One region of the Gemmata obscuriglobus genome, then DNA from elsewhere that is predicted to be linked to it. Evidence: riboswitches for the same ligand, from Rfam matches in the RefSeq annotation. Region 1 holds a riboswitch; each other region holds the start of a gene.

The links. A riboswitch is a leader RNA that binds a small molecule or an ion and turns the genes downstream of it on or off. The one in region 1 is predicted to bind cobalamin.
Region 2: linked by a shared signal. The riboswitch ahead of GobsT_RS08255 (ribonucleoside-diphosphate reductase subunit alpha) and the one ahead of GobsT_RS38620 (type II secretion system protein) in region 1 are both predicted to bind cobalamin.
Region 3: linked by a shared signal. The riboswitch ahead of GobsT_RS28630 (DUF6580 family putative transport protein) and the one ahead of GobsT_RS38620 (type II secretion system protein) in region 1 are both predicted to bind cobalamin.

What each region holds. Positions count from the first base shown of each region.
Region 1 is NZ_CP042911.1:1,322,910-1,333,058, reverse strand. Features, by position in the region: gene GobsT_RS05340 (PVC-type heme-binding CxxCH protein) at 1-4,313, shown strand, start outside; gene GobsT_RS05335 (nuclear transport factor 2 family protein) at 4,775-5,203, shown strand; gene GobsT_RS05330 (hypothetical protein) at 5,309-5,773, opposite strand; gene GobsT_RS05325 (DUF1559 domain-containing protein) at 5,869-6,750, opposite strand; gene GobsT_RS05320 (SGNH/GDSL hydrolase family protein) at 6,938-7,567, opposite strand; gene GobsT_RS38620 (type II secretion system protein) at 7,649-8,530, opposite strand; cobalamin riboswitch at 8,663-8,866, opposite strand; gene GobsT_RS05310 (DUF1559 family PulG-like putative transporter) at 9,227-10,039, opposite strand.
Region 2 is NZ_CP042911.1:1,963,976-1,974,124, forward strand. Features, by position in the region: gene GobsT_RS08235 (hypothetical protein) at 160-549, opposite strand; gene GobsT_RS08240 (hypothetical protein) at 671-1,090, opposite strand; gene GobsT_RS08245 (hypothetical protein) at 1,262-1,768, opposite strand; gene GobsT_RS08250 (ribonucleotide-diphosphate reductase subunit beta) at 2,310-3,308, opposite strand; gene GobsT_RS08255 (ribonucleoside-diphosphate reductase subunit alpha) at 3,886-6,201, opposite strand; cobalamin riboswitch at 6,413-6,622, opposite strand; gene GobsT_RS08260 (sulfite exporter TauE/SafE family protein) at 7,118-8,059, opposite strand; gene GobsT_RS08265 (GumC domain-containing protein) at 8,324-9,673, shown strand; gene GobsT_RS08270 (DUF4394 domain-containing protein) at 9,689-10,149, opposite strand, start outside.
Region 3 is NZ_CP042911.1:6,917,068-6,927,216, reverse strand. Features, by position in the region: gene GobsT_RS28645 (ISKra4-like element ISGob7 family transposase) at 1-720, shown strand, start outside; gene GobsT_RS28640 (Dph6-related ATP pyrophosphatase) at 862-1,545, opposite strand; gene GobsT_RS28635 (cobalamin-binding protein) at 1,542-2,489, opposite strand; gene GobsT_RS28630 (DUF6580 family putative transport protein) at 2,501-3,043, opposite strand; cobalamin riboswitch at 3,163-3,354, opposite strand; gene kdsB (3-deoxy-manno-octulosonate cytidylyltransferase) at 3,387-4,148, opposite strand; gene GobsT_RS28620 (ABC transporter ATP-binding protein) at 4,228-4,950, opposite strand; gene GobsT_RS28615 (ABC transporter permease) at 4,943-6,112, opposite strand; gene GobsT_RS28610 (ABC transporter permease) at 6,155-6,787, opposite strand; gene GobsT_RS28605 (alpha/beta fold hydrolase) at 6,937-7,773, opposite strand; gene GobsT_RS28600 (acyl carrier protein) at 8,562-8,834, opposite strand; gene GobsT_RS28595 (polyketide synthase dehydratase domain-containing protein) at 8,834-10,149, opposite strand, start outside.

The DNA of each region.
Region 1 (10,149 bases):
CCAAAGTGATCGATGGGGGCCTCTTCCCGGGTGCAGGGAAGCTGGACGAGAAGCTGTTTGAGAAGCTCCGCCCGGCGGTACAGGACAAGGCGTTCCACTGGTACCAGCGGTACCGCGTCACCGACGGCTACTCCACTTACGGCGGCCGGGCGTGGCTCAAGTTCGTCGGCGGGCAGAGCAACTACGAGGTGGTGCAGAAGGAGCTGGAACGGCTCGACGTGATGACCGCCAACCGCGACAAGGTGATCTGGGCCGCGGCGAAGGGGCAGGAGGCGAAGCCCGACGACAGCAACCTGCCCAAAGAGGTGCCGGTCACGACCAACAAGCCCGGCGCCGGCCCGAACGGCACGCACCTCTTCCTCTCGGGTGAAGAGGCCATTCAGAAGATGACGATCGGCAAGGGGCTGAAGGTCCAACTGTTCGCCAGCGAGGAGAAGTGGCCGGAGCTGGCGAAGCCGGTGCAGATGGCGTGGGACGCGAAGGGCCGGCTGTGGGTGGCGGTGTGGCCCAGCTACCCGCACTGGAAGCCGGGCGAGCCGTACAACGACAAGCTCCTGATTTTCGAGGACACCGACGGCGACGGCAAGGCCGACAAGATGACCGAGTTCGCCGGCGGGCTCCAGAACCCGACCGGGTTCGAGTTCTACAACGGCGGGGTGCTCGTCGCCCAGGCGCCGGAGCTGGTGTTCCTCAAGGACACCAACGGTGACGACAAGGCCGACGTGCGCGAGCGCGTCCTCCACGGCCTCGACACCGCGGACACGCACCACACCTCCAACAGCTTCGCCCTCGACCCGGGCGGCGCGGTCTACTTCCAGGAAGGGACGTTCCACCACTCGCAGGTCGAAGACCCCTACGGGCCGGTGAAGCGGGTCGCCAACGGGGCCGTGTTCCGGTACGAGCCGCGCACCCAGAAGTTCGACGTGTACGTGACCTACGGGTTCGCCAACCCGCACGGGCACGTGTTCGACAAGTGGGGCCAGGACATCGTCGTGGACGGCACCGGCGCGAACCCGTACCACGCCGCGCTGTTCAGCGGCCACCTGCCGTACCCGCAGAAGCACGGCCGCACCCCGCAGGTGTACCAGCAGCGCACCCGGCCGTGCGGCGGCATCGAGATCCTCTCCAGCCAGCACTTCCCGGCGGACTGGGAGGGGAACCTGATCGTCACCAACTGCATCGGGTTCCAGGGCATCCTGCGGTACCGCCTCTCGGACCTGGGCGGGAGCATCACGGGCCAGGAGCAGGAGCCGATCCTCAGCAGCAGCGACCCGAACTTCCGCCCGGTGGACGCGAAGACCGGGCCGGACGGCGCGCTGTACTTCATCGACTGGCAGAACCCGATCATCGGGCACATGCAGCACAACCTGCGGGACCCCAGCCGCGACCGCACCAAGGGCCGCATCTACAAGGTCACCTACGACGGCCGCCAGCCCTCGCAGGCGCCGAAGATCAGCGGCGAGAAGACCGAAGAACTCGTGAAGCTCCTGGCGCACCCGGAGGACCGCGTCCGCGCCCGCGCCAAGATCGAACTCGGCGCGCGGGACTCGAAAGAGGTTCTCCAACTCGCCATGCTCGATCTGATGATGAGGCAAGGGGCGACGAATTTTAATCGCAACGCCGAAGCCGACGAGCACTTCCAGCTCGAAGTGCTGTGGCTGCACCAGTACCACAACGTCGTCGACACCGCCCTGCTGAAGCAGGTGCTCCAGTCGAAGGACTTCCGCGCCCGCGCCGCGGCGGTGCGGGTGCTGTGCTACTGGCGCGACCGCGTGCCGGACTCGCTCGAACTGCTCAAGAAGCTCGCAGGGGACGCGCACCCGCGCGTGCGCCTGGAAGCGGTCCGGGCGGCGAGCTTCTACACGGTGCCGGAGGCCGCCGAGGTGGTCTTCGTCGCGCAGGACCGGCCGGCGGACCAGTTCGTCGAGCACGTCGCGAAGGAGACGATGCGGGCGCTCGACCCGATCGTGAAGAAGGCGATCGCCGATAAGCGGCCGATCAAGTTCACCACTCCCGCCGGCGCCCGGTACTTCCTGAAGTCCGTGGCGACCGACGACCTGCTCAAGATGGACCGCACCCCGGCCGTGTACCTGGAACTGCTGTTCCGCCCGGGCGTGCGCGACGAGTTCCGCCGCGAGGCGCTGGCGGCCCTGGCGAAGCAGGACCAGAAGCCGGAACTGGCGGTGCTCGTCAACGTCATCACCCAGCACGACGAGTCCGCCGCCACGGAGGAGAGCGTGGCGTTCGATCTGGCCCGGCTGTTGACCTCGCGGCCCCAGGCTGAACTGGCCGCGGCCCGCGCCGAACTGGCCGGCCTCGCCCAGAAGGGCCGCACCGCGACCACCCGGCAGATGGGGCACGTGGCGCTCATCGCCGCCGACGGCGCCGTCGAGCAGGCGTGGGCCGCGGCGACCAAGTCGGTGGGCGCGCTGACGGACTTCATCAACGCTGCCCCGATGGTGCGCGACCCCGGCGCGCGGGCCGCCCTGTACCCGAAGGTCAAGGAACTGCTCACCGCGCTGCCGCCGGAACTCGCGAAGACGGTCGCGGCCGGCAAGAGCGTGAGCGGCCGGTACGTGCGCATCGAGCTGCCCGGCAAGCAGCGCACGCTCACGCTGGCCGAGGTGCAGGTGTTCTCCGAAGGCGCGAATGCCGCCCTCAAGGGCAAGGCGACCCAGAGCAGCACCGGGGCCGGCGGGGCCGCGGGCCGGGCGATCGATGGTAAGACGAGCGGGGCGTACAACGACGGCACCTCGACCCACACCCAGGAGGGCACCGACGACCCGTGGTGGGAGGTGGACCTCGGGCGCGAGGTGCCGGTGGAGACGGTCGTGGTGTGGAACCGCACCGACGGCAACCTCGGGAGCCGGCTGAACAACTTCGTGGTGCGGGTGCTCGACGCCGACAAGCGGACCGTGTTCCAGGCGGTCAAGAACCCGGCCCCGAAGGATAAGGCCGAGTTCAAGGTGGGCAGCGGCTCGCCGGACCGGGTCATCCGCCGGGCCGCGATGTTCGCGCTGGCGACCGTCCGCGGCCAAGAAGCGGACGCGTTCAAGGCGATCGCGAAGTTCCTCGGCGACGAGGGCGACCGCGCCGCGGCGGTGCAGGCGCTGTTGCGCATCCAGTCGCGCGACTGGCCGAAGGACGAGGCGCAGGCCACGCTCGACGTGGTGCTGAAGTACATCCGCTCGCTGCCGGTGGCGGAGCGCACCGCGCCCACCGCCCTCGACTTCATGCAGCTCGGCGAGAGCCTCGCGGCACTGCTCGACCCCGCCGCGGCCAAGGCGGCGCGCAAGGAGTTGGCCGACATCGGGGTCCGCGTGATCCGCGTGGGCACGCTGTTCGACCAGATGAGCTACGACAAGGAGCGGTTCGTGGTGGCGGCCGGCAAGCCGGTGGAGTTCGTGTTCGAGAACACGGACATCATGCCGCACAACTTCGTGATCGTGGCGCCCGGCAATCTCGAAAAGGTGGGCGCGGCGGCCGAGGCGTTCGCGACCACGCCGGCCGCCGCGGCGAAGCAGTACGTGCCCGACATGCCGAGCGGGGTGGTGCTGCTGAAGAGCAAGCTGCTCCAGACCCGGCAGAGCGAGCAACTGAAGTTCGCCGCGCCGAAGGAGCCGGGCATCTACCCATACGTTTGCACGTACCCGGGCCACTGGCGGCGGATGCACGGCGCGCTCTACGTGGTCGCGGACCTGGAGGCGTACCAGGAGAACCCGGAGGCGTACCTCGCGAAGAACCCGCTGCCCGTGAAGGACGACCTGCTGAAGTTCAACCGCCCGCGCACCGAGTGGAAGCTCGAAGAGCTGGCCGACGCGGTGCAGGAGATGGAGATGAAGGGCGGCCGCAACTTCGCCAACGGGCGGCAGATGTTCACCGTGGCGACATGCGTGGCGTGCCACAAGTTCGGCGGCCAGGGGAACGAGTTCGGCCCGGACCTGGCCAAGCTCGACCCCAAGGTGTTCAAGACCGCGGCGGACGTGCTCGACCACATCCTGGAGCCGTCCAAGCGGATCGACGACAAGTACGCCGCGCACCGGTTCGTCCTGAACGACGAGAAGGCCCTCGTGGGGATGATCGTCGAGGAGAAGGACGGCGTGGTGAAGGTCATCGAGAACCCGCTGGCGAGCGCCAAGCCGCGGGAGATCAAGCGTGCCGACATCGCCGAGCAGAAGAAGGCCCCGACGTCGATGATGTCGAAGGGGCTGCTGGACAAGCTGTCGCGCGACGAGGTGCTGGACCTGGTCGCGTATGTGTGGAGCCGCGGTGACCCGAAGAGCAAGTTCTTCGGCGCCGGGCACGACCACTAGTCGCACCCACGCCGGTTTCCGCGGACGGCCGCTCGTCGAGTGACTCGACGAGCGGCCGTCCGCGTTTTCGCTTGTACCTCATAAACGCACGGTATAAGCTGCGGGCATAAGTCTAATTGCACGGCTGGGGTGTTGGTAACGTTTGGGAACGAGCCGCGACCGCAAGGGAGCGCAATACGTTCCCCGCTCCCTTGCGGTCGTGGCTCGTCAGAAAGTGCAGCGCGAACACGTTCGCCTGCTGGGATCTCGCCCACACGCTTCGGTACGACTTCCCGCACCGACCGCCGACCGAACACGTGGCCGCGGTTCGGTACCGGGATAAACTCGAAGCACACGCACGGGACAACGGTTGCCGTCACTCACGCTTCGGGCGCATCAGCGCAGTGCGGTGCAACTGCGGCTGCGTAATCGGTCGGCCCCCAACAACGGGTATTCGCCTACAGGCAACCAGGAGACGTACCGTGAGCGCGAGTGATGAGGTCGTCGCGAAGTTGCGGAACGCATACCAGCAGTGGCACGACTCGCGCGGCCGCAGTGTCGAAACGTGGGTCGCGCTCCTGGCCGACGACATCCAGATGCGCTCCGTGGCGGACGGCGCCCCGGGCATGAAGTTCTCGGCCGCGCGGGCCGGGAAGGACGCGGCCCGCGGGTACTTCTCCGCCCTCAGCGCGGAATGGGAGATGGTCCACTACACCGTACACGACATCATCGCCTTCGGGGACCGGGTGGCGGTGTTCGGGGTGTGTGCGTTCCGCAACCTCAAGACGGGCAAAACCGCGGAAACGCACGTCGCGAACCGGTGGCGGTTCCGCGACGGCCTCGCGGTCGATTACTTCGAGCTGTACGACACCGCGAAGGCGTTCGCCGCCGCAACGCCCGATCCGGCGTGATGGCGACACGCAACCCGGGCCGGAAACACGTGCGCCGCGTGCGGCGAAGCGCCCGATCCGGCACCCGCGCCGGTTACCCCGGCAACGAATCAAACGAACCTGACATCAGTCCCCGACCGCCTTGGGGCCTTTACCCTTGCCGCCCGCTGCGGTCCCTTTCAGGTCGAAGTTGACTGCGGCGTTGCTCCCGCCCTTGAGGTCGGCGGTCAGGGTCGTCTTGGTGTTGAACTGCTCCGGGATCACCTGCTTCGTTTCACTCGTCTTGGCGCCGGTGTCGGCGGTGTCCGTCAACGTCCGACCGGTCTTCTTGTTCCAGTAGACCTCGACCTTGTAGTTGCCCGGTTGCGCGCCGCGGTCGGACGGTACGGCGTACTTCCCGTTCTTGATCTCGGCACCCATCTTGGTGCCCTTTCCGTCGACCGGCACGAAGTTGATGCCGCCCTCATCGACCGGTTCGCCGTTGAACGTCACTGTCCCCTCGACGGACGCACCGCCGCCGCCGCACCCAGCGAGCGCGGCGAGGAACAGGAATAAACCGGCGGCCCGGATCGTGTACCCGAATTTGCGCATGGTCGTCCTCGGTGTGCCGGCGCCGCGCCGGGCGCCGGGGATGATGGGAGAGGGCCGCGGCCCCCCGCGGCTCCGAGTGCGTGCCCGCAGGGGCGTCAGAAGTTGCCGCTGATCGGGTACCCGTCGGACGGGTGGATCAGGTTCTGGAACGTGTAGTTGCCGGTGGCGGCCGGGTACGCGCACTGGTCCGCCGACTGGTCCGCGTCGATGCTCTGGCGGATGAACCGCACGGACCCGTCGCCCAGCAGGAAGTTGACCCCGCCGGAGTGCTGGCTGGTGAACCCGAGCCGGGCGCAGTCGGAGCCGGGGCTGGTCACGTTCGAGTGCTTGACGTTCAGCCCGCGCCCCGGGCGCCCCTCGAAGCTCGCCGACGACACGCTGGACCGGGCGGGCCAGACCGCCCCGCTGGTGATGACCGAGTCCCGCTCGCCCACCAGGATGGTGTTGCTGGACCCGTCGCTGATGGTCTGGATCGTCAGGTTGGTGGGGTTGTTGTTGGCGTCCGGCCCGGTCACCTCGCGGTTCACCACGTAGTTAGAACGGGCGTAGGACTGGTACCCCGGGTGGGTGTCGTCACTGGCCGGATCGGAGGAGCAGCGGAAGACCGCCAGCTTGCTCTGGGTGAGCGAGTTGACCGGCGCCGTGCCAGGGGTGACCAGGTCCGGGGCCAGCGACTTGTACATGTTGTCCTGCTCGAGCATCGGCAGGATCAGCACGCCCCAGGCCCAACCCGGGTTGGGCTTGGTGGCGGCGGTCGTGACCCACCCGGTGGGCAGCTTGTTGGCCGTGTCGTTGTAGTTGTGGAACGCCAGCCCCATTTGTTTGAGGTTGTTCTGGCACTTCATGCGGGACGCGGCCTCGCGCACCTTCTGCACGGCCGGTAACAGCAGCCCGATCAGGATGGCGATGATGGCGATGACGACCAGCAGCTCGATTAGCGTGAACCCACGCCGCGAGCGCGAAACGGGAGAGCACATACGAGACCTTCAAAACAAGACGTGGTAGTGTGTGCCGGGTGGTCCGGCTGTTTGGTGTGAAGCACACCAGATCGAATCTAGAACAATAAACCGAAAGAATGGCTTTTCCGAGACAGGCCCGCCCGTGTGCTCGGCGCGATTCGTGCCCGTGCAAAACCGCGCAGAACGCAACGCCTGCTCCGGTCGGTCACACCCACACCACCGTTCGCGCCACGCCGAAGTCGTGGCCCGCAATCATTCGACAAATGGCGTCCGCAATCTTCGCCCCGCCCACCACCGACGGCTCGATGGGCGACACCGGCGCGTAGTCGTCGGCGTGGTCGCAGACCACCCGCAAATCGACGAGCGGCAGCCCAGACCCGACGGCGGCCCGCGCGATGGTGTCGTTGAACCCCGCCAGCGCGGCCCGCTCCGCGGCACCGATCACGGGGATCGCGTCGTAAATGGTGCAAACGGCGGTCGGCTTCTTGAGCGCGAGGACGCTCTGCAACATCCGCTGATATGCGGTGCGGAACTCGGCCAGCGCCTCCGCGAGGGTGGCGAGCGCGTCGCCCACGGTCACGGCCGGCTCGCGCAAGAGCCCCGCGGCCAGGAGCGCGTCGTTCCCGCCGATGCTCAGCACGAGGTGGCTGGCGTCGGCGGGCACGCGCGGCAGTTGCAACGCGATGCCCTCAACGGTAGCCCCGTCCACGGCGACCAGCGTGCCCTTCCAACCTGCGGGCAACCCGCGGCGCACCTGCTCGATCACCGGCGGCCGGTCCGGAACGTAGAGAGCGTTGTCGAAGATCGAATCGCCCAGCAGAACGACGTGGCTCATCAGCGGCAGCCCAATTGGGAATAAGAGGAGCCGCGCACGCGGCGCAGCTCCTTGCAACGACAGGGGGGCCGGCCCGCGGGTTCAGTCCGTGGTGTAGCGCCCGTCCGCCGCGTGCGGCAGGAAGCCGAGCTGAATGGACTTGTAGGTGGTCTTCGCCGTGTCCCAGGTGGTTTGGGAGAACGGCGCTACCGACGGCTCCGGCGTCATCGGGCCGCGCAGCTCCACGTGCCCGTCCACGAACGACACCATCGACTGGCCGTTCCACCAGAACGGCGAGAACGCCGCGCCGTAGCTGCTCGTCGCCTGGTTCGTGATGAGCGGCGAGCCGAACATACACGACCCCTGTTCCGTCAGGCTCCCGCTCGAGTTGAGCAGCAGCACCTCCGCGAACATGTACGTCTGCGAGGTGGCGGGGATGGTGGAAATGGTCCGCCCCTTCACCGGCACTTTGACGGTGTACGACTGCGGGCTGGCCGGGTTCGAGATCAGGTTCCGGTTGTAGGCGTACCCCCCCGTTGAGCCGAGGAACACGGGGGCGATGCTCGACCGCAGCGCGTCGAACTTCGGGGACACGTTGATGGTGTTGTTGCCCTCGTAGTACGGGCTGAGAATCCCCTGGGTCGGGTCCACCGAGACGACCGCGTAACTGGGCGGGGCCGAGGTCGCGTACCCGAACAGGTACTTGGCCTGAAGGTAGTCGGCGGTCTGAAGCTCGTAGGCGTGGGGGAGGGTGCCGTGAGCGGACTCGAAGTTCATCGCGGCGAGGGTGAGCTGCCGCATGTTGTTCTGGCCCTTGGTTCGCGCCGCCGCTTCGCGGACCTTCTGGACGGCCGGTAGCAGTAACCCAATGAGAATGGCGATGATCGCGATCACCACCAGCAACTCGATCAGCGTGAACGCGCGGCGGCGCGTCTGAAGGCGTGAGGTGAATTGTGAAAAGGACTGCGGAAGCGAACGGCGCACGGGTCGGCTCCTTCTCGCCGGGTCGGGCGAGAGCGGTTCGGGCGGACCGGGAGCGCAAAAACGGGCCAGCCGGCTGCGCGCGCAGCACGAAGAAGCAGTCGCCCGTCCGCCGGCCCGGTCCGGGGCCTCGAACAGTGGAATCGCTGACGGGCAGGTCTTCTGGCTAACGGCTCTTAGCGAGCCTCACGCGGCCTTCCCGCGGTCGCCCGCAGTGGCTCAAGTTGCGCGAAGCTCTGGCCGAACACAGCAGCGGCCCTGCGCCGGAATCGCACCGGCTTCCCTCTTCGTCCGCGCCGCCCGATGGGGCGGCACGGAACCCGTCCAGCGTTCTCCAAGATATCGCACCCCGCTCCACCGTCAACGCGCCGGGGGCTAATGCCCCGGTGTCCGGCACGGCGCCACGCACCCGATCCGGCAGGGGCGGAACCCGGTGTCCCGCGGCTGCTCGTCCGTCGGAGCCGGGATGGACGATGCCAGACACAGAAGGGTTCACGGCTAGCTTCACCAGACCATTCACGATATCGGCACAAACGGTTGCGAGGTAGTTGCTTGCGAAGATATTGATAGTTTAATATCAGTGATCGCTCGCGCAATATTTGACTTGACACTCAATCAGAAATTCTCAATCCCCCCAGGGATTACGCACCTTGAGAATTATGGACACGTGAGCACTACTGTGAATGGTCTGGGCTAGCTTCACTCTTTACCGAACTCGATGTCGCTGGCTCCGATGTCCCAGACGACCTCCTTATTGCGCAGGACCGTCGCGGCCGGGTTCTCCCAGGACGGTGCCCCGTTAATCGTCGGGGTGCGGGTCTCGACGTGCCCGTCGGCGAAACACACGTTCGCAATCCCGTCGTGCCGGAAGTGTACGTTGGGGTACTTTTGCGACGGGGACGACAGGTACCAGTTCTCGGTCAGCTTGTCGAACGGGGTGTTGCTGGGTGCGTTGGCCGAGTCCGCGAACGCGATCGTTGCGGACGTGCCACGCCGGTTGCTCACCGACACGATCGTCTCGCCCGCCACGTCCCAACTGCTGAAGTTGTCGTTGTACGCGTAACTGGCGACCGGAACGTCGAATCGGAGTGCGAATCGTTCAGGAGAGAAATTCGGGCACTGCACGATCGCCCGGTTCCCTTCGAGGTAGGGGGACAAAATGCCCTTACTCGGGTCCATCACCCGCGGGGTGGAGGTGTTGTTGGTGATCAACCCGAACCAGTACCAATCGGTGAACGTGACGTTCGGAGACGACTTCATCGACGAAACGGTGAACCGGCCGCCGTTGGTGTCGGCGTGGTTGTGCAGCGCAAGTCCGATTTGTTTCAGGCTGTTGGCGCACTTGATCCGCGCTGCCGCCGCGCGGACCTTCTGGACGGCGGGCAGCAGTAACCCGATGAGAATGGCGATGATCGCGATCACGACCAGCAGCTCGATCAGCGTGAACGCGCGGCGGCGCGTCTGAAGGCGTGAGGCGAATTGTGAAAAGGACTGCGGACGCGAACGGCGCACGGGTCGGCTCCTTCTCGCCGGGTCGGGCGAGAGCGGTTCGGGCGGACCGGGAGCGCAAAAACGGGCCAGCCGGCTGCGCGCGCAGCACGAAGAAGCAGTCGCCCGTCCGC
Region 2 (10,149 bases), 640 kb from region 1:
TTCGCCTTTCTCTTGCCGAACAATGAACTCACCGGCACTGCCATCATCCGATAAGCGGTGCGTCCCAACTCAGCCGGCGGTGTCAGGCGCAGCGCCGGGTTCGGCCATGCCCCCACATGTCGGTGACATCACTCAGATGTCCCGCTACCTGGTTCGGGGTCACCCGCGTCCCTGCCGCAGACGCTCCAACTCCTCTCGCAACCGCCGGTTCTCCGCCTCCAGTGAAGTCATGGTGTCGGTGGCGGGTGCGGGCCGCTCTGCGTACCTCACGATCCGGTCCTCGGTGAAGTACACTCCGGTCCACATACTCGTCTTGCAGTGGGCCTCGTGCTCATTGCCGTCGCGGTCGAGGTAACGGACGCCGTAGATGCGGTCGCTCTTCTCGCCGAACCAGCCGGGGCCAAAAGGTGACCAACTCGAGTCCAGCACCTTGCCGCCCCGCTCTTCGACGTACTGCCTGATCCGGTCGTGGTCCATCCCCCCGGCCGCGAGCCGGATCATGATGCCGACCACGATCACGACAGGGATGAGTAGGAAGAAACCTTCCACCGCTGCGCCCCCTAGTGGCTGAACATCAAACCCGCCGACACCGCCACCGCTCGGATGAGCGGTGTGTCCCAAGTCTGCCGGCGGTGTCAGGTGCCGCGACGGGTTCGGCCGCCGGAGGATGCTACCCTCTTCGCTTGGCGACGGGACAGCCAAGCAGCGACGGCAACTCCCGCTCCAACGCGCTCACCAACGGCGACGCCTCTGCCGCCCAGAAGACTGACACGTCGGTAGTCGCGCCCGCCAGCGCTCCGGTGAGGAACGCCCACTCGCCGGCGTCCCTGATCTCGTGGACCTGAGTGACGTTAACACCGACCACAGTGCCGCGGGCCTCGCCCCACGACCACTCGCCGCACCAGTTCCGCTCACCGTCGTACTCGAACGCGGGCAGGCCAAGCGCCTCGCCCCGCCAGCCCGCGAGCAACTCACAGACCCGATCGAGGTCACACCCAGCCACGGCGAAGTGACGGGCGGATGTGTACCGGGGATCGCTCCCAATCGCTACCACGCCGCGAAGCCCTCCCCCGCCGAACGATGAACTCACCAACACCGCCGTCACCGGATGAGAGAAGCGTCCCGAATCAGCCGGCGGTGTCAGGTGCCGCGCCGGGTTCGGCTCTCCACGTTACCCCTTGCCCAGCACCAGGTCCACCACCCGGCACCCGCGGACGTGAGGCGCCGGGCCGCGGCAGTGTTTCTAGGAGGGGTGAACGGGCTACTTGGCCGGCGGGGTGTAGGGCTCGACCAGAGGGTAGGTACGCTTGTCGATCGTGACCGTGTCCCAGACGCGCAGCCACGGCGCGTCCGGCGTCACCCCGCCTCCGACCTTCAGCCCGGCGGTCGGATGGCGCAGCACGAACGTGCCGTAGCACAGGACCAGGCCCCCGCCCTGGACGGGCACCCAGTGGGACGGAGCGTGGACCAGCGCCCGCTCGGCGTCCAGGATCTGCACCACCCCGAACTCCCGCAGCGGGGTCGGCGCCTCCCCCTTGGCCTTCTCGTACCCGAGCGGGCCGGCGGTCCCCACCTTCATCTTCTCGGCGAACACGAACGGCACGGCCGTCACGTCCTCCAACCGCTTCAGCTCGGCCTCCTTGGCGGCGAGCTGCGCCCGCAGGTCGGCCACTTCCTTATGCAACTGCGCGGCCTTCTCCCTGCGGTCGGCACCGCCGGCCGTGGTGGCGAAACACACCAGCGACAGGGCACAGATCATTCGGAACATGTGAGCCTCCTTACAGTTGGTTGCGAACGATGAGCCCGTCGGACGGCTGGCCCGGCGGGTCTAAAACTCTACGCCAGGTCTCGCTTGGCGACAATTGCGAAGTGCCGCACGCCCGCCACAGAAGGCCGCGGCCATCGCCCTCGGCCTTCTGTGGCCGAACCAGTGTTTAGTGCTCGAAGCACCGTGCCCGCATTCTCAAGACTGGTAAGAGTCTGTAAGTTCTTACCAGTCTTGAGCACGAACCGCAAGAGGCTACCGGGGCAACAGCGCGTCGCGTGAAGGCTGTGTGAAGATTCCTTGCGTGCGGCCGCCGAACCAGCCTCCAGCGCGCCACACCCACTCCGCGCGATCGATCGTCAGTGCCGGTGCACCGTGCGACAGTAAATAATACAAGCGGAAGTGATGTCAATAGTGGCAATTGTCGCAGTCATTTATTATAGCACGGCGGAACGAGATACACATCGGGCAGAATCACCGGGGGTCGAGGGCCGTGGCGGCCAGACGGACCTCATCCATGCGTATCACACGCGCCGCCTTAATATCAGAACTCTTCCTCGAACGCCACGGCGCCGGTTACGCCGAGCTGGTAGGCGGACACCCGGCGTTCGAAGAAGTTGGTCAGCTCCTGCACGTCTTGCAGGTCCATGAAGCCGAACGGATTCTTAGCCCCGAACACCGGGGCGATGCCGAGCGACTCCAGCCGCCGGTCCGCCACGTACTCCAGGTAGCTGCGCAGGTCCGCCAGCGACAAGCCCGCGACCCCCTGGCCCAGCACGTCGCGGGCGAATGCGGTCTCACACTCGACCGCCTCGCGCAGCATCGCCACGATCTGCGCTTCCAGTTCCGCGTCGAACAGGTCCGGCTCCTCGCGCCGCACCGTGTCGATCACCCGGAACGCGAACGCCATGTGCGCGCTCTCGTCCCGGAACACCCAGTTGGTGCCGGTCGCCAGCCCGTGCAACAGCCCCTTCGAGCGCAGGAAGTACACGTAAGCGAACGCCGCGAAGAAGAACAGCCCCTCGATGCACGCCGCGAAGCACACCAGGTTCAGCAGGAACGCGCGGCGGTGCGCCCGGGTTTCCAGCCGGTCCAGCCCCTCGATGGAGTCGATCCACTTGAAGCAGAAATCGGCCTTCAGCTTGATGGACGGGATGTTGTCCACCGCGGCGAACGCGGCCTCGCGTGCGGCCATGTCCGGCAGGTAGTTGTCGAGCAGCGTGAGGTAAAACTGGACGTGCAGCGCCTCCTCGTAAAGCTGTCGCGACAGGTACATCCGCGCCTCCGGCGCGTTCACGTGCTTGTACAGGTTCAGCACCAGGTTGTTGCCGACGATCGAATCCCCGGTGGCGAAGAACGCGACCAGCCGGTGAATCAGGTGCCGCTCGGCGGGCGTCACCCGCCCCCGCAGGTCCGCGAGGTCGGTGGAGAAGTCCACCTCGTCCACGGTCCAGGTGTTCTTGATCGCGTCCTTGTACATCTCGAAGAACGGCGGGTAGCGCATCGGGCGCAGGGTCAGACTCATTCCGGGATCGAGGAGCATAAAACGGCCTCCGTGCCGTCGGTGAACCGGGGATTCGCGCCCCGGGTGTGGTTGCGTTGACCGAGACTGTCGAACGATGGGCGGATGGATGTGGCTGCGTTTTGGTCCGTGCCGCCCTCGCGCTTACGAAGACAATTTTTGACAGGATCAACAGGATAGACAGGATGAAGGCAGACAAATTTTAAATCCTGCTGATCCTGTTAATCCTGTCAACAACTCTTTAGTTTTCATCAAGCCTTGACGCCGAACACCCTTATCTCGGGCTGGCTGTGGTTGCGTTAACCGAGACTCTCGAACAGGGGCGGAATGGGCGGATGGTCGTGGCTGCGTTTTGGTCCGTGCCGCCCTCGTGCTTACGAAGGCAGTTTTTGACAGGATCAACAGGATAAACAGGATGAAGGCAGATGAATTCTAAATCCTGTTTATCCTGTTGATCCTGTCAAAATATTCTTGGCTCCTTCAACGAGTTTTGGTGCCACGCCCTCATCTCGGGCCGCCGCGCCAACACGAGCGGGGCTCATTCCGCCACGCGTTCTTATGACTTTCGACTTGCTGACTTGAGACTACCGAATGGCCCTCACTGGCACGCCTCGCACGCGCCGGGGTTTTCGAGCGAGCAGGAGACCGCCGACGTGTCGGCCGGCGCGGCGGTCGGCGTCACGGTCGTCTTCGCGATGGCGGTCGCCGGCCGCGAGCGCAGGTAGTACGTGGTCTTGAGCCCCTTCTTCCACGCGTGCATGTACATCGACGACATCTTGCCGATGGTCGGGCTCTCCAGGAACAGGTTCAGCGACTGGCTCTGGTCGATGAACGGCCCGCGCTCGGCTGCCATGTCGATGAGCCCCCGCTGCGGCACCTCCCACGCCGTCCGGTACACCGCACGCAGCCCCGCGGGCAGCTCCGAAAGTGACTGAACCGAGCCGTCGGCGAGCTTGATCTTCGTGCGGACCGCGTCGGTCCACAGCCCGAGCGCCTTGAGATCGTCCACCAGATAGCGGTTCACCTGAAGAAACTCGCCGGACAGCGTCTCCCGCTTGAACAGGTTCGACACCTGCGGCTCCACGCACTCGTAGGCGCCCACAATCGACGCGATGGTGGCCGTCGGCGCGATCGCGACCAGCAGCGAGTTGCGGAGCCCGGTCGTGCGCACCCGCTCCCGCAGCGCCGCCCAGCGGGCCGGGTCGGTCGGCTCCACGCCCCACAGATCGAACTGAAGTACACCGGCCGCGGCGCGGGTGCTCGCGAACGACGGGTGCGGCCCCCGCGCCGCCGCCAACTCGCAGGAGGTCGCCAGCGCGTGGTAGTAAATCTCCTCCTGAATGCGCCGGGACAGCTCGCGCGCGGCGGGGGCGTCGAACGGTAGCTTCAGTTTGAAGAACACGTCCTGAAGCCCCATCACCCCGAGCCCGACCGGACGCCACCGGGCGTTCGACGCCGCGGCCTCCGGGGTGGGGTAGAAGTTCACGTCCACGACGCGATCGAGGAACCGCACCGCCGTGCGGACCGTCTCGGCCAGCGCGGCGAAATCGAACCCGTCGCGCGTCACGTGCCGGGCCAGGTTCACCGAACCGAGGTTGCACACCGCGGTCTCACCGGCCGATGTCACCTCGACGATCTCGGTACACAGGTTGGAACTGTGGACGACCGCGCCCGGCTCGGCGGTCTGGTTGCACGCGCGGTTGCAGGCGTCCTTGAAGGTCATCCACCCGTTGCCGGTCTCGGCCAGCGTCTTCATCATCCGCGCGTACAGGTCGCGGGCCGGCACCGACTTCACGGCCAGGCCTTTTGCCTCGGCGTCGGTGTAGGCCGCGTCGAAGGCGGCGCCGAACAGGTCGGTCAGGTGCGGGACGGCTTTCGGGTCGAACAGCGACCACGGCTCGCCCGCCTCGACGCGCCGCATGAACAGGTCCGGCACCCAGTTGGCGAGGTTCAGGTTGTACGTGCGCCGGGCCGGGTCGCCGGTGTTGTCGCGCAGCTCCAGGAACTCTTCCACGTCCGCGTGCCACGTCTCCAGGTACACGCAGCACGCGCCCTTGCGCTTCCCGCCCTGGTTCACCGCCGCCACCGACGAGTCGAGCGTCTTGAGCCACGGGACGATGCCGTTGCTGTGCCCGTTGGTGCCGCGGATCAGCGACCCGCGCGAGCGGATGCGGTGGTACGCCAGCCCGATCCCGCCGGCAAACTTCGACAACTTCGCAACGTCGGCATACCGGTCGTAAATGGCTTCGAGGGCATCGGCGGGAGAATCCAGCAGGTAGCACGAGGACATCTGCGGCCGCGCGGTGCCGGAGTTGAACAGCGTCGGGGTGCTGGGCAGGTAACGGTGCGCGGACATCAGCCGGTAGAGTTCGATCGCGTCCGCGGCGGACTCGGCCAGCCCGCACGCCACCCGCAGGAAGAAGAACGCCGGCGTCTCGATGACGTGGCGCGTGTCGGGGTGCCGGAGCAGGTACCGGTCGTACACGGTGCGCAGCCCGAAGTACTCGAACAGGTCCGGCGCGGGCTCGGCGGCGGCGGCGTTGAGCTTGCGGGCGTTGGCGGCGACGAACGCCATCGTCCCTCCGGCGACCAGCCCGTGCCGGTACCCGGCCGCGATCGACTGCGAGAACGAATGAACGTCCTGGTTCGCAACCTCCTTATCGACGTAGGTCGCGAGCAACCGGGCCGCGAGCCGCGAGTACTCCGGCTCCTCCGAAATGAGTCCGGCGGCGGTCTGGATCGAGAGGCGGTCGAGTTCGGCGGTGGTGGCCCCGTCGTACAGCCCGCCGATGGTCTTCACCGCGACCCGCATCGGGTCCACGCCGGGGAGCCCGCCGCTGCACCGCTGCACCGCGCGGACGATCTTGTTCACGTTAACGTCTTCGAGCGCGCCGCTCCGCTTGCGGACCTGCATGAGCGACGGCGAATCGGGGAGCCGCGGGCGCCCCGCGGGCGGGGGAGTGATTGTGAGGTCGATGGCGGGGGTGGTCACGGCTCTCTCCCGGTGAACGCGGTGCGCGCGGGGAAAGAGCACAGGCGGATGGGTACGTGCGCGAGCGCACGTGTGCCGGCCGCCCGCCGCCTTCCCCTCGAAGGCACGGGTGTGTCCGCGCGGCGCAGGGTGTGCGCGGCGCGGGTCGGCGGCAGGTCTTCGGACTTCGGGCGGGTGCGGCGAACCGCACACCTACTGGCCGTCGCTTCCCGGCCCACCTGGGCCAGTGCGTGTGACGGCGGTCGTTCCCGTTACCGCTGCGTGGGGCAGTCCCGGATTTCCACCGGGTTCCCTTTTAGTCAGCCGCGCGAGGCGCGGCCGAACCGACGACAATCACCATCATCGGCGTTCCGCGCTGCCGGCCGCAACCAAATCCGCGCGCCGGGGCAAACGGGGCGCCGCGGGTACGGGGCAGGCAAGCCATGCGCGTTACGCGGGTTGGAACCGGTTGCGGCGCTGTAACGGGGGTTACAGCGCCACGTCAGCGACCCGACTGGACATCCGCTACCCATTCGCTGGTCGTTCGGTGGCAGTTCGCTGGGGCACAGCTACCACCGAATCCCACACCCCCAAGCACAGGAGCGGGGCACCGAGACGACAGAGTTCGAACGCGGTAATTGGGACTCAATGCGTTCAATTCAAACGAGTTGCGGCGAATTTTATGTGCAGGCGAGTTCGCTTTTCGGGCACGAATGCGGTGCCGACCGCTTGCCCGGAACCGGTCGCGGGGAGTGGAAAACTTCTGGAAGCTCTAAATGGGGGAAATGCGGTGGGGAAATGCCCGATGTGCCGAACGCGCGACCCGCGGCAACGCAGCGAACGGCACCGGTACAGCGGGTCAATTATCCGGTGCGTCGTCCGGATCGTCGTCCGGGTCGTCGTCGAGTTCGATGAACCCCATCGACGTGTGCGGCGGGCGCGGGGCCTCGGGCCGCAGGTCCGGCAGGTCCTCGGTCGGCCCGCGCGCCGGGGCACCGGACGGGGACCGCAGCAGCAGCGCCGGCGCCGCCAGGGCCATCATGAACACGCCCGACCCCGCCACCACCCAGCCCACCAGGCGCTTCAACTTCGCCGGGGACAGCTTCCCGGTCTTCCGGGCGCCGAAGTAGCTGCCGAGGATGGTCGGCGGGCCGACGATCAGCAGGCTCAGCGGGTGCAACCCGCCGCCGGCGCCCCACGCGGTGATCGCGGCGGCCACCGCCGTCGCGCACCCGATCACCATGTTGCTCCCCACCGCTACGGCGGGGTCGATGCGCAGCCACCGGATCATCATCGGCAGCCGGATCGTCCCGAGCATCAGCCCCGTGATCGCGGCCACCGCACCCAGAATGAGGCCGATGACGATCTCCCACACGGCCAGCCACCGGCCCGGTTTCCCGGCCGGGGCCGCCGCCCCTTTCTCTTCCTTGCGGCCGGCGCGGACCAGTTCCCCGCCCGAGTAGACGAGCATGGCCCCGATCACGACGTGCGACCACACCGGGCTGACGGACACGAAGAACAGCACCCCGGTCACCGCCCCGATCATGGACGGCAGGCCCATCATCAGCAGCACCTTGCCCGACACGCGGCCGTCGCGGACGTGCTTCAGCGACCCGGCCAGCGCCCCGGCCCCGGACACGGCCAAGTTCGTGGACGCTCCGGCGATCGGGTTCCCCAGCACGTACACCAGAAGCGGCAGGCGCAGGTGGCCGAGGATCAGCCCCGCCGCGGCGCCCACGTAACTCAGCACGAACGAAATCACCCCGGTCCCGACCAGCAACAGTACGCGCTCGGTTTCCACCCGCCCCTCCTGAACGGTCGCACGGCAGCCCGGTGCATTCTAGGGCGCGTGCCGCCGCCAAGTTGGCCTACCCAACGGCCGCGCGGTCGCGGTACAGTCCCTCCCGATTTGTTGGGGCGCGAACTCCCCCGCCGCCGTTACACCGGGGCGTGCCATCAGCCGTGTACCGCCGGGCCAGGACCGGGCGCCGCGAACCGTTCGCGCACGGCCACGCGCCGGGCGACTTCGCACCCCTTATGCCGCGTACCAAAGGAGCGAACCCGCGTGTCTGACGCATCGCCCGAACCAGCACCAGCCCCCGCTCCTGCTCCCGAACCGCTTCCCGCCCCCGAACCGCTCCGATTGCCTCCGCCCCCGTGGTGGTTCCCGGGGCTGGCGCTGGGGCTCGTCGCGGCCCTGGTCATGGGTCTCATAAGCCTGGTCGACGCGCCCGACGAGCACCCGAGCGGCGCGTACCGGGCCACCGCCCGGGTGCTGCTGCGCCCGGCGCCCGGCGAGCCCGCCGTGTCCGACGCCGAGCGGCAGCGGGCCGCGTTCCTGTTCCGCGACCGCGCCCTGCTCACCCGCGCGCTCGAAGCGCCCGACGCCGCGGACGGGTCTGCGGTCCTCGAACTGGAGCGCCGGCTCACCGTCGAAGCGGCCGACAGCGGCATCGTAACCGTGGCGCTGTTCGGCGACGCCCCGGACGAACTCGCGGCGGTACTCGACCGGATCGTGGCGCGGTTCGTCGAGGAACTGGCCACCCGCGACCACAAGACTCGCAACGAGCGGGTGAGCCAGCTCGAGCAAGTCGAATCCGCGTTGCAGTCGGAAATGAAATTGCAAGAGAAGACGCTGAAGGTGGTCTCCCACGCCAGCGGCGGGGACGCGGCGCTCCGCGACCAACTCGTTCGGGCCGAAACGGACCTCGCGCGGGGCACGCCCGAGCGGCTGCTGCTCGAGCGCCGCGCCGAGGCGCTCAAGGCGCGCCGGGCGGACGGCGGGGCGCCGGACCCGGTCGAAGCGCTGCGGCTCGTGGACGCGGACCCGCGCGTGGCCCCGCTGCTGACCCAGCGCGCCACCGCGGCGGTGGCGCTGGAGAAGGAGCGGGCCGCGACCGCGAGCGAGGCATCGCTCAGAGACCTGCAAGCCAAACTGAACCAGGCCACGGCCGCACTCACGGCCGCGCGCCTGCCGGTGCGTAAGGAGGTTGACGCGCTTCTGCGCGAGGCCGACACGCACCGGGCGGCGAGCGAACTGGCCGATGTCGAGTTGCGGCTGGCGGTCGCCCGGGCCGCGCAAGAGGGGTTGCGGCAGGAATGCGACGGATTGCGCAAAGCGATCGCCGCGGCCCACGTGACCGGGGCCGCGGCCGAGAGCGTGCGCCGGGAGCTGGCGCCGCTCCAGCAGCACCTCGACAAGATCGGGGCGCAGCTCGCCCAACTGCGGGCCGACGGCTCGGCCGAAACCCCTCGCGCCCGCCCGGCCGGGCCGGCGGTGGTGGACCCCGTCCGCCGGCCGTGGCGCTGGGGGCTGGCGTTCGGCGCGGCGGCCCGGGCGTTCGGCGCCGCGTTCGTGCTGGCGACCGCGTTCCAGCTCACCGGGCTGGTGTTCCACGCGCTCCGCCCGCGGTAACGTTCGCGGGCGCGATCAGCCGACGAAGACGCCGAGGTTCAGCGGGTCGCTGAGCGCCACCTCGGACAGTAGCGCGAGCGTCACCCCGTTGAAGGTGCGGAGCCGCCCGGAGCCGCCCGGGCCGGCGCCCACGAGCAGGTCGGCGGCCCCGTCCCCGTTGACGTCCCGCGCGCCCACCCGGGCCGCACCGGCGAACCCCGGGAACGCCAGGAACGACCGGATCTCGGCCCCGGTCGCCCCGCTGAACACCCGCACGTGTCCGTTGGCGTCCGCCCCCACAACGAGGTCGTCGGTCCCGTCCTTATCGACGTCGCCGGACGCCACGTTCACGCCCCCGGTGAACCCGGGGAACGCCAGGAACGACCGGATCTCGGCCCCGGTCGCCCCGCTGAACACCTTCACGTGCCCGTTCGCACCGGCCCCGGTGATGATGTCGTCGAACCCGTCGTTGTTGATGTCGCCGGAGGACACCCGCA
Region 3 (10,149 bases), 3.4 Mb from region 1:
GCGGGCAAGGTCAACACTGTGGAGGACGGTTGGCGGGATCTCAAGATGGCCGTTTTTGCCCGGCGCGAGCGAAGTGCGCCGACCACGGCGATGGACTGGGAGGGACGCGACCTGCCAACCCCGTTGGCGCGGTCGGTGATCGCGGCCGTGGAGGAGGCGAGCCTGTTCGGGAAGCGGTGTCACGACGAGGCCACGCGACTGGAGTGGACCGATTCGAGCCAAATGACGGTACTGGGGGATGGGGCCGAGTGGTTGTGGAACGTGTCCGAGCAGCACTTCCGTGACGCGACCCAGGTCCTCGACTTCTGGCATGGGGCGGAGTACCTCGCCAGCGGGGCGAAGGCGGTGTTCGGTCCCGGGGTCCAAGCCGCGACGGCGTTTGTCCGGGGCAAGTCGAAGCTGCTGGAAGACGGATATCCCGGGTTGGTGGACTGGATCGGAGAACTGACCGGGCAGATGCCCGCCGGAGGCGACGGAGCCGCCTTGGGCGGCGTATTGAATTACTTTTGTGGCCAACAGGGGCGGTTGAATTATGCGGTGCGTTTGCGGCGGGGGCAGTCGATTGGAAGCGGGTTGGTGGAGGGAACGGTTAAGCAATTGCTCAACATCAGAATGAAACAAACTGGGGCGAGATGGAATCTGGGGCATGTGGCACCGTTTGTCGAACTGGGGGCATTAGCAGCGGGGCCGGAGTGGAAGGGGTTTTGGGAAAACCAATAACGGGCCAAAATCCAGAGGGGCACCCACGGCCCCACGGGCGCGCGAACCGAGCCTCCCGCGTTTCCGGTGCGAATCGTTGTTCCGAAAAGTGAACGGGGTCGCCTGGAACGTGCCACCCGCAACATCTGCAAATGTGGCGGTTCACTCTGGTGCGGCGCCCGGCAGCAGGTCCGCGAAGCAGAACCCGTCCCGTTCGATCGTGTCGCCGACCCGCATCGGGATCGGCCGATCGAACATCGGGCCGGCGTAACAGAAGGTGTGAAACTCACCGTTCTCCCCACACGGATCGGCGCCCGGCGTCAGTTCGGCCAAAAGCCGCGCGTCGAACTCCCGACCGACCAACTGCCGGGTGAGTTGCTTCGGATCGACGCACGACAGCGTAGCCCGGAGCCCTGCGCCGATCATCTCCCGCGCCAGCGCGGGCGTGTCCGCCGGAGAACCCCACAGCGGGAACAGCGGCTCAATCCCGGACCCGGCCAACTGCCGCTCGCGGTAGGCGCGGACATCGGCCAGGAACAGGTCACCGAACGCGAGCCCGCTGACGCCCGCGGCTCTCGCCCGTTCTACGAGCCCGCGCATCCGGCTCTCGTACTGGTCGTTCGAGCACGGCCACGGCAACGGGACCGCCCACAGTGGCAACCCGGCGGCCTCGGCCTGCGCGCGGACCAGTTCGGCCCGAACGCCGTGCATCGCGACCCGCCCGAACGCCTCGTTCAGGGTGGTCACCAGCCCAACAATCTCTACCTCACCGCGCTGTCGCAGAACGTGCAACGCCCAGGCGGAGTCCTTGCCCGAACTCCACGACAGCAGCACCTTCGGCCTCATACGGTCACCGGCCGCGCGTTCCCGATCTCTTCGCGCGTCAGCCGTCGGGCGGTGGGCAGTCCCGGCGGGAGCGGGTGAAGGGCCGGGTGGAGCGCGTGAGCGACGATCTCGGCGCTGTCCACGAGGCGCGGCCCGGGCCGACTGAAGTACGCATTACCGTCGGTGACGTACACTCGCCCGGAACGAACCGCCGGAAGCGCCTCCCATCCCGGGCAGTCCCGGAGCGCCGGAAGATCGACGAGCGTCCGCTCCAGCGAGAAGCCACAGCACGCAACCAATAGCACGTCCGGCCGCGCCGCGACTACGTCCGCCCAGGCGAGCGTGCGCGACGGCCCGCCGGACACGCCGAGCACCTCGTCGCCCCCGGCCAGTCGAACCAGTTCCGGGGTCCAGTGCCCGCAACTGAACGGCGGGTCGAGCCATTCCAACACGACCACCCGGGGGCGAGCGGTCACCTGCTCCGAACGCTTAGCGACCGTCCCGATCCGTTCACGCAGCGCGGCCACGGCGAGGTCCGCCCGTGCGGGCACGCCCGCCGCGTCGGCGACCAAGTGCAACGTGTCGAACACGTCCCCCAACGAGGTCGGTTCGAGGTTCACGACCCGCGGCCGGCCGGGCAGCGTACAGGCCGCCGCGGTCACCTCGGCTTCGGCCACCGCGCACACGTCGCACAGCGCCTGGGTCACAATCAAATCCGGCTCCAAACGCTCCAGCGTCGGCAGGTCAAGTGTGTAGAGCGCCCGTTGCGTTTGCAGTCGCTCGCGCACCAGGGCGTCGATCTCACGGCTGATGGCATCGTGCGGGATCAGCGTGCGGGTCACTTTGGGAAGCGCGGTCACGAACGCCGGATAGTCGCACTCATGAGTCACCCCCACGAGCGCATCGCCGAGCCCGAGTTCGCAAACGATCTCGGTGGCGCTGGGGAGCAGGGACACGATTCGCACGACCGCCTCCGTCAGTTCGCCGCCGCGGGCACGGGCTCGCGGACGGCCGGGAGCGCGCGCTCGGCCAGAGCCAGCGCGCCGAAAAGCAGCGCCACGAACGTAGCGTCCCCGAGCAGGGTGTTGCGGAAGTACGGGACCGCGGCGACGTAGCACGACACCAACTCGCCGAGCGTGTGCGGGTAAAAAACCAGCCAGGTGGCAAAGTTGGTGGTGACGAAAAACTGGACCGCCCCGAGGAGCGTGACCGCCGCGGTCGAGGCCGCCGTCCGCCGGAGCCGGAGCCGGCGTGCCAGTAACACGTTCAGCGCGAGGCTCCCGTACACGGCCGGCACGAGCACGTGCATCCCGGCAGTGAGGTCGCCGGGAACCAAAGCGGCGAGTGGAACCAGAACCGCGAGCCGCCGGTCGGCAAAGCACGCCCCGGCGAAGATCGCCAGAGCCCCGACCGGCGTGAAGTTCTGCGGGTGCGGAAGCTGGCGTACAAGGGCCGCGGCCGCAACCAGCGACATCAGCAGAAGAACACGCGGCAAACGGGACGGGTAGTCGATAGACACGCACGGCTCCTTGTTCGCCGGGACGGGCGAACCGGGTGCCTGCGGAGGGGGCCAAAGCGGACAAACGGGTGCGCACGCGCACGGAGCGCCTGTCGGCCGGTCGCCTGGTTCCGAGGCACCGAACGGGTGAACGACAGGCAGGTCTTCTGGCTTACGGCTCGTAGCGGGCAGCGGGCGGCCTTCCCATGACGAATCACAGTGGCGGGTGCCCGAACCCTGGCCGAACACAGCAGCGGCCCTGCGCCGGAATCGCACCGGCTTCCCTTTTCGTCGCGCCGCACGCCGGCACGAACCTGTCGAGACGAATCTGACTTATGCGCCCGCCGACGGATCGGCCACGCGGTCAGGCGGCGCGCCGGGCGCTACCGTCGGCCGAGCGGTACCACCGCACGAACGCGGCGTAGTCCGCGGGGGTATCGACCCCGCGGTGCGCGTGCGCCACCACCCCGACGCTGATCGTACCACCGGTGCCGAGCACGCGGAGTTGCTCCAGCTTCTCCGACTGTTCCAGCGGGTGCGCCGGCGTCGCGGCGATTCGCGGCAGGAACTCGCGGCGGTATGCGTACACACCGAGGTGTTGGAGGAACCGGGCCGGGCGCGCGGCGAAATCCGGCTCGTCGTCCCGCACCGCCGGGATCGGCGAGCGTGAGAAGTACAGCGCCCGCCCGCGGTCGTCGCACACCACCTTCACCACGTTGGGGTTGCGATACGCTTCGAGGTCTGGAATGGGCACCGCCAGGGTGGCCATGTCGGACCCGTCACGCATCAGGTCGGCCAGCAGATCGATCGCGTCCGGTTCCAGTTGGGGTTCGTCCCCCTGTACGTTAATGACCACGTCCGCCGTGAGGGTCGCGGCGACCTCCGCCACGCGGTCGGTGCCGGACGGGTGGTCGGCGCGGGTCATCGCGACCCGCCCGCCAAAACTGGCCACCGCGGCACGGATGTCTTCGTGGTCGGTCGCCACGACCACCGTGTCGGCGCACCTAGCCTCGCACGCCCGCTCGTAAACGTGCTGGATCAGGTACTTGCCGGTGTCCCTCAGCAGGGGCTTGCCGGGCAGTCGCGAGGACGCGAACCGGGCCGGAATCACAATCGCGACGCGCATCGGGCTCACCTCCGGGTCCGTCGAGCGCCCGGAGATTAAACCCACAACCGCCAGCGGACAAGGCGAACCGCGCCGGCCGTCAGCCCGGCCCGCCGGCCGGCGCGGCGCGGCCGTTCGCGGAGTCGCTCACCACGCGCCCGTCTTTCATGCGGATCACGCGGTCGGCCCGCTGGGCCACCTCGTCGCTGTGGGTGACCACCAGGAGCGCGAGGTTGCGCGCCTTCTGGAGCGACGCGAACAGGTCGAGCACCTTGACGGCGTTGTCGGAGTCGAGGTTACCGGTGGGCTCGTCGGCCAGCAGTATCGCGGGGTCGTTCGCCAGGGACCGGGCCAGCGCCACCCGCTGCCGCTCGCCCACCGAGAGCTGAACCGGCAGGTGGTTCGCCCGCTTGCTCATCCCGACCAGTTCGAGCAGTTCCTCGGCCTTCTTCGCCCGCGCCCGGGCGGAAAGGGCCGGCCCCTCGAACATCGGCACCTGCACGTTCTCCTTCGCCGTCAGCGTCGGGATCAGGAAGAACGACTGGAACACGAAACCGATCTGCCGGGCGCGGAAGTGGTTCAGGTTCGGGCACTTCGAGAGCGGCTCCCCGCGGTAGTACACCTCCCCCGCGACGGGCGTGTCGAGCACCCCGAGCAGGTTCAGGAGCGTCGATTTGCCGCACCCGGACGGGCCGGTGATCGCCACGTGCTGCCCGGCGCGCACACCCAGCGTTACGCCGTTCAGCGCGCGCACGTCGCCATCGGGGTACGTCTTCGCGAGTTGCTCGCCGTAGAGTAGGTAGTCGGCGGGGCGGTCAGTCATGGCGCAGCGCCTCCGTCGGCAGGAGCCGGGCCGCCCGGTACGCGGGGTACGCGCCGCCGATTAACCCGATCAAGAGGGTGATCGCCGCCCCCTCCAGGATCACCATGAGGGACAGGTCCGGCTCGATGAACCCGTTCACCTTGGGCGAGAGGGTGAGCGACTGCATCCCCACGAACGCGATCAGCAGCCCTGCCGTGGTCGCGCCCAAGGCGATCATGGCGGCCTCACCCAGAATCATGCGGATGACCCGGGACCGGGGCCAGCCGACCGCCCGCAGGATGCCGATCTCGTGCGTGCGCTCCAGCACCGACATCGCCATCGTGTTCAGCATGGTGATCGTGCCGACCGCGAACGCGATCGCGGACACCAGCCACGACACGGCCTTGATCAGCTTGAGCTGCGAAACCGACTGAACGTACTTGTCGGGCGGTTGTGCGTCGAGCCGAGCCGTGGGGTCTTTGGGGTCGCGCAGGTCGGCGACCCGCTGCTGCACGGCGGCGATCTCGGCCGCCCCGTCCGCGGTGCCGCGCTTGACCCGGATCGAGAACCCGGTGACCCGCTTGCCGGTCAGCGCCTGACCGTCCGCGAACGGAACAATCGCCCCGCCGTCTTCAAAGACCACGGGGCTTTTGTAGACGGCCACCACCGTGTACGGGTGCTCCGGATCGGCCACGAAAGTGACCGTGTCGCCGACCTTTTTGCCCATCGCGCTCGCCCGCTTCTCCCCGAGCATGATCTTGTGTGTGTCCTCCGCCTTCAGCATCTCGCCGGACAGGAGGGCCATGTCCTCGAACCCGAAGTTGTCCGGCTTCCAGCCCTGGACCAAGAACGTGTTCTCGTTCACCGACCCGCTGTCGCGGATCGTGTTGGCGGTGCTGACGACCCCCTCCGACACCCGGTCCACCACGTCGGTCCAGGACCGCACCTGCTCGACCATGTACTCGCGGAAATCGCTGTCGAGCCCCAGCGGCTTGTTCGCCTGGAGCACGACGAGGTCCACCCGGCGCGTGTCGAACGCCGACTCCACCGACCGCTCGACGTTGTGGCTGACGGCGAGCAGCGCGATCATGCTCCCGACGGTGACCGCCAGCCCGAGCACCGTGAGCGCGGTGCGGACGGGGCGCCGCGTGAGGTTCTTCAGGATAAAAGCTGCGAAATACATGCCTACAAGCCGGTGGGATAATGCCGCGGGGTAACGAGCCGTTCAGCGCCGGTTGGGACGGAAGGCCTCAAGTCGTGCGTTCGTGTCACGCGGGTCACGGAGCGCCTCGATCGCTTGCTTCACGGCGTCAATGTCGGCCATGCCAGCCGCGACTCGAACGCTAAACCCGGTTATACGCTTGCCCGTGAGGGCCTGTCCGTCGGCAAGCGAAACGATTGCGCTGTAGTTTTCGGAACGGTCCAGGCTGTTGCAAATGCCGACCACTTCATACGGTTGCTCGGGATCGGCGACGAAGACGACTTTGTCACCAACTTCCTTCCGAAGATTTTCGGCCAACTTTTGGCCCAACAGCACTTTGTGTCGGTCCTTGGTTTCCAACCGCCGACCGGCAGTGACCTTCAGATCGCCGTACCAGAAGTTATCCGGTTGCCATCCCTGGATCATAAAGGGGGTATCATTGACATTTCCGTTGCTGCGCATCTCGTGCACCAAGCCGACGACACCCTCTGACACTTGCGCGACGCCCGGGATTTTGCGCGTTTCCTCCACAAAGTAATTACCAAAATCACCGTCCAAAACCATTGGCGCGTTTCGGAGCGTGACGACTAAATCGGCGTAGCTTGGGCTGGGCGGCGGCTCGACCAACTTCTCGACGACCCGCTCGACCTCGACCACTCGCTCAACCTCAACGACCCGCTCAACCGTCCGAAACGTGCCCACCGCCCACAGGCCGACGAATACTGTGAAACAGCCCAGTGCGAAACTGGTTACGCCCACAAAAAGGGGGGCCGCTCCACCACCCTGTTGAACGAGTTCCGTTCATCTCATTGGCTCAGGCGTTTCAGATGCCGTCGGACGGCATCGGTGAAGCCTGCGGTGTTATCGAACATCGCGAGGTGCTTCGCGGCCGGAATGATCTCGGCCGTACACCCCGAAAGGTGTTGTTCTAGCCAACGCGACGTTGCAAGGAAGGGGGAGAATTCGTCGTACAGAGCGACCACCGGTTTACGGATGCCGGCCAGAACGTCGGCGGTCAGCCCAGCCTCGGTCAGCACCTCTTCGCCGCACGTCGTTTCCGCGAGCTTCGGGAGCTGACGCAGCCACCCGCGCCCGAACGGACCGAAGATGTCTTCCAGCTCCTTCAACTTCGCGGAACTCAGGGCGGCGGTTTCGCGGAACAGCCGGGAGAAGTCCACCGTCTCGCCGAGTTCGACGCCCACCTTGGCGAACTGCTCGCGCAGATCGACCCAGATGCTCATCTTTCCGAAGTTCGGTTCGACGTGCTTCAGCCCCGGGAAGAACGAATCCGAGAGGACCACGCCGGCGACGCACTCGGGCGCGACGGCCGCGGCGTGCATCGCCACCACCCCGCCGAAGCTGTGACCGACCAGCACCGCGGGCTTGAGCCCGAGTGCGGCGTGGAGCTGGCGGAAGTCCTCGACCATCACCGCGGACGTGTACCCGGTGGCGGGCCGGGCGCTGGCTCCGTGGCCGCGCATGTCGTAGGTGGTGACGCGGTACTCGGTCGCGAGCGCCTCGGGCAACCCGCTCAGCACCCACACGGCCTGGTTGCTGGTGACGGCGTGGATGAGTACCACGTCCGGCCCCGTGCCGTCCTGCTGGTAGAAGAGGCGCGTGCCGTTAACTTCGACTTCGGGCATGACTGCTCACGTGCGGTGTGGTACCAATCCGGTCTGTTGCGGCACTTCTGGAAGCTCCAACGGCTTCTGAAAGAACCACCGGCGCCGATTCCCTATCCGTGGGGCGAAAACCTCTCAAATCCAAACTTGCTGCAAGTGCTTATTTTCCATTGTCTTGCAGCGAAATTTCCGAGCAAATCCGAAACCGTCTCTCGTTCACCGGGGAGCATTATCCGGGTTTTGCGGGCGCCGTTCGGTGGTAGCGATCGGCCAGCGAACGGGTAGCGAATCGGCAGCGAAAGTACCCGCGAACGTCCGGTTGTGCCCCCGTCGATTGCCGCTAGCCCCACTGTACCCCCCCGTTACACATCGCGAGCGGGAAAGGCCCGCTGCCCGGAGGGGATTGGTCGCGTTGCCCGCGCGACGCGGCGCGCTACCATACTAACCTGATGGCAGCCGAACACGCCGCGGCCCGAGTCGAGGTGGTGCCGTGCGGTTGTAACCCGCGCGAGCCCCGCGGAGCAACCTACCCCCCGGCTCCCTCACCGTGCTCGCCGGCCCGGTCAGCGGAGCTTCCGTGGGCCGGCGGAAGGGAGGGGGTGGCGCCGAGAGGAGTGGTCCCGGCGCGAGAGGGGGGCGCGGAGCGGACCCACCCCCGGCCCCCCTCCCTGAAGTGAGGGGAGGAAGACACGGGCGAACGCGAAGTTTGGCGCGTTCCTTCTGCTTCGGGACCATCGTGCCCGGCCCCCTCCCTTCAGGGAGGGGGCCGGGGGGTAGGTTGCCTTTGCTCCCTCCCTCTTCGCCCGGTATCAGACGTGTTGTTGCAGGAAGGCGACGAGATCACCGAGTTCGAGGTCGTCCGCGGCCCGGTCGCGCAGTCCCTTCAGGAACGATCCGAAGGGCAAGCGGCGCCCGAAGTGGGCGTCCAGCCGCTCGGCCAGCACGACGAGGTCGATGGACGCCAGCCCCAGATCGCCGAAGGCGCGGGTGGACGCATCGACCGCGTCGGGAAAGTCGCGGTCGGGGAACGTCTGGCGTACCACGTCGCTCAGCGCGGAGAGGACTTCGTCGGCAGTTCGCATCAGGCCGGCTCGCACAGGGTGGTCGCGACGACCGCGTCTTTGTTACGGGCCGTCTGAACGCGGAACGCGGCCCCGCCCGCGGTCACCCGCGCGGCGCCGGTGTTCGCGTCGAGTGATTGTAGGGTGCAGCCCTCGCGCGGAACGCCCAGGGCGTCGGCAACGGCCCCGCATGCGACCGCTTTCCGGGCCTCGGCGTCGGCTTCCGGCGTCGCGTTCTTGGGAACCGTTTGAAGGGCGATCCCGACCCACTCGGCGAACGCCGCGAACGCCGCCACCTTCCCGTCCGCAACAGCGACCGCCACGTTCGGGAACGCCTCACTCTTGGCAGCGCCGCGCGGCCGACACACGATCCGCCCGTCGGCGGTTTCCGTTTCCATGTCGGCGGGGAACATCGCTTCGCCGTGCTTCTGCGACCACGCGCTGCGAACCGCGTCCTTCGCGAGCATCCGCCCGAAGAACCAGTCGTTCAGTTCGGCGTCGGTGCCCGTCCAGGTGCCGAACACGTCCAGTTCGGCCGGCGTCATCGTCACGCGCGCCCCGGCGGCACGCAGCACCGGCTGCTTCAGGTCCGCGGGCGGTTCCAGGAAGTAGCACTTTGCAAATGCGGAGTGCGGAGTCGAATTGCCTTGTGTCTTCTGTTCCGAATTCCGCGTTCCGAATTCCGCATTTCCCGCAGCGGCTTCCGCCCACTCGCGGCTCAGGTAGTACTCGTCCTTCGGCCCGAAGAAGTTGACGTGCCCGAACGGCAGGTAGAACCGCCAGTAGCCCGCGCCGGTGAGCCGCAGCCACACGTTACCGGTCTCGTCGAACACTTCGAGGCCGTGCCGGAAGTGCCGGGCCGACTCCTGCTCGTTGTGCCCGCGCACCAGGACGTGCGCGCCGACCTGCGGCGTCGGGCCGAAGTACTCGACCTTCTGCACCTCGAACGGCAGCAGGATGCGGCCGGTCCAGTCCGGCTGCTCGAGGTGCCACGCCCCCAGGATGTGCATCGCCGCATCCATCAGGACGGGGTCGAGGGCGAACTGCGGGTCGGGGTTCGAGCGGAACCACGTTTCCCGCGACTGCACCTCCAGCGTCCCCTCGATCCCCTCGCGCCCGGTGGTGTCGAGCGTGCGGATCATCTGGAACACCGGCCCGTGGAACATGTTCCGGCGCAGGTCCTCGACCGTGCTCTTGCACGGCACCGCGCCGGTCAGTTCGAACGGCAGCGGCGCCGGCGGGTCCGGGTAGCGGTCGGCGAGGAGCACCACCGCCTCCGCGGACGCCTTGCCGGCGCCGTCGCGTAGGAACGAGTTGCCGAGGTCGCGCACGTCCG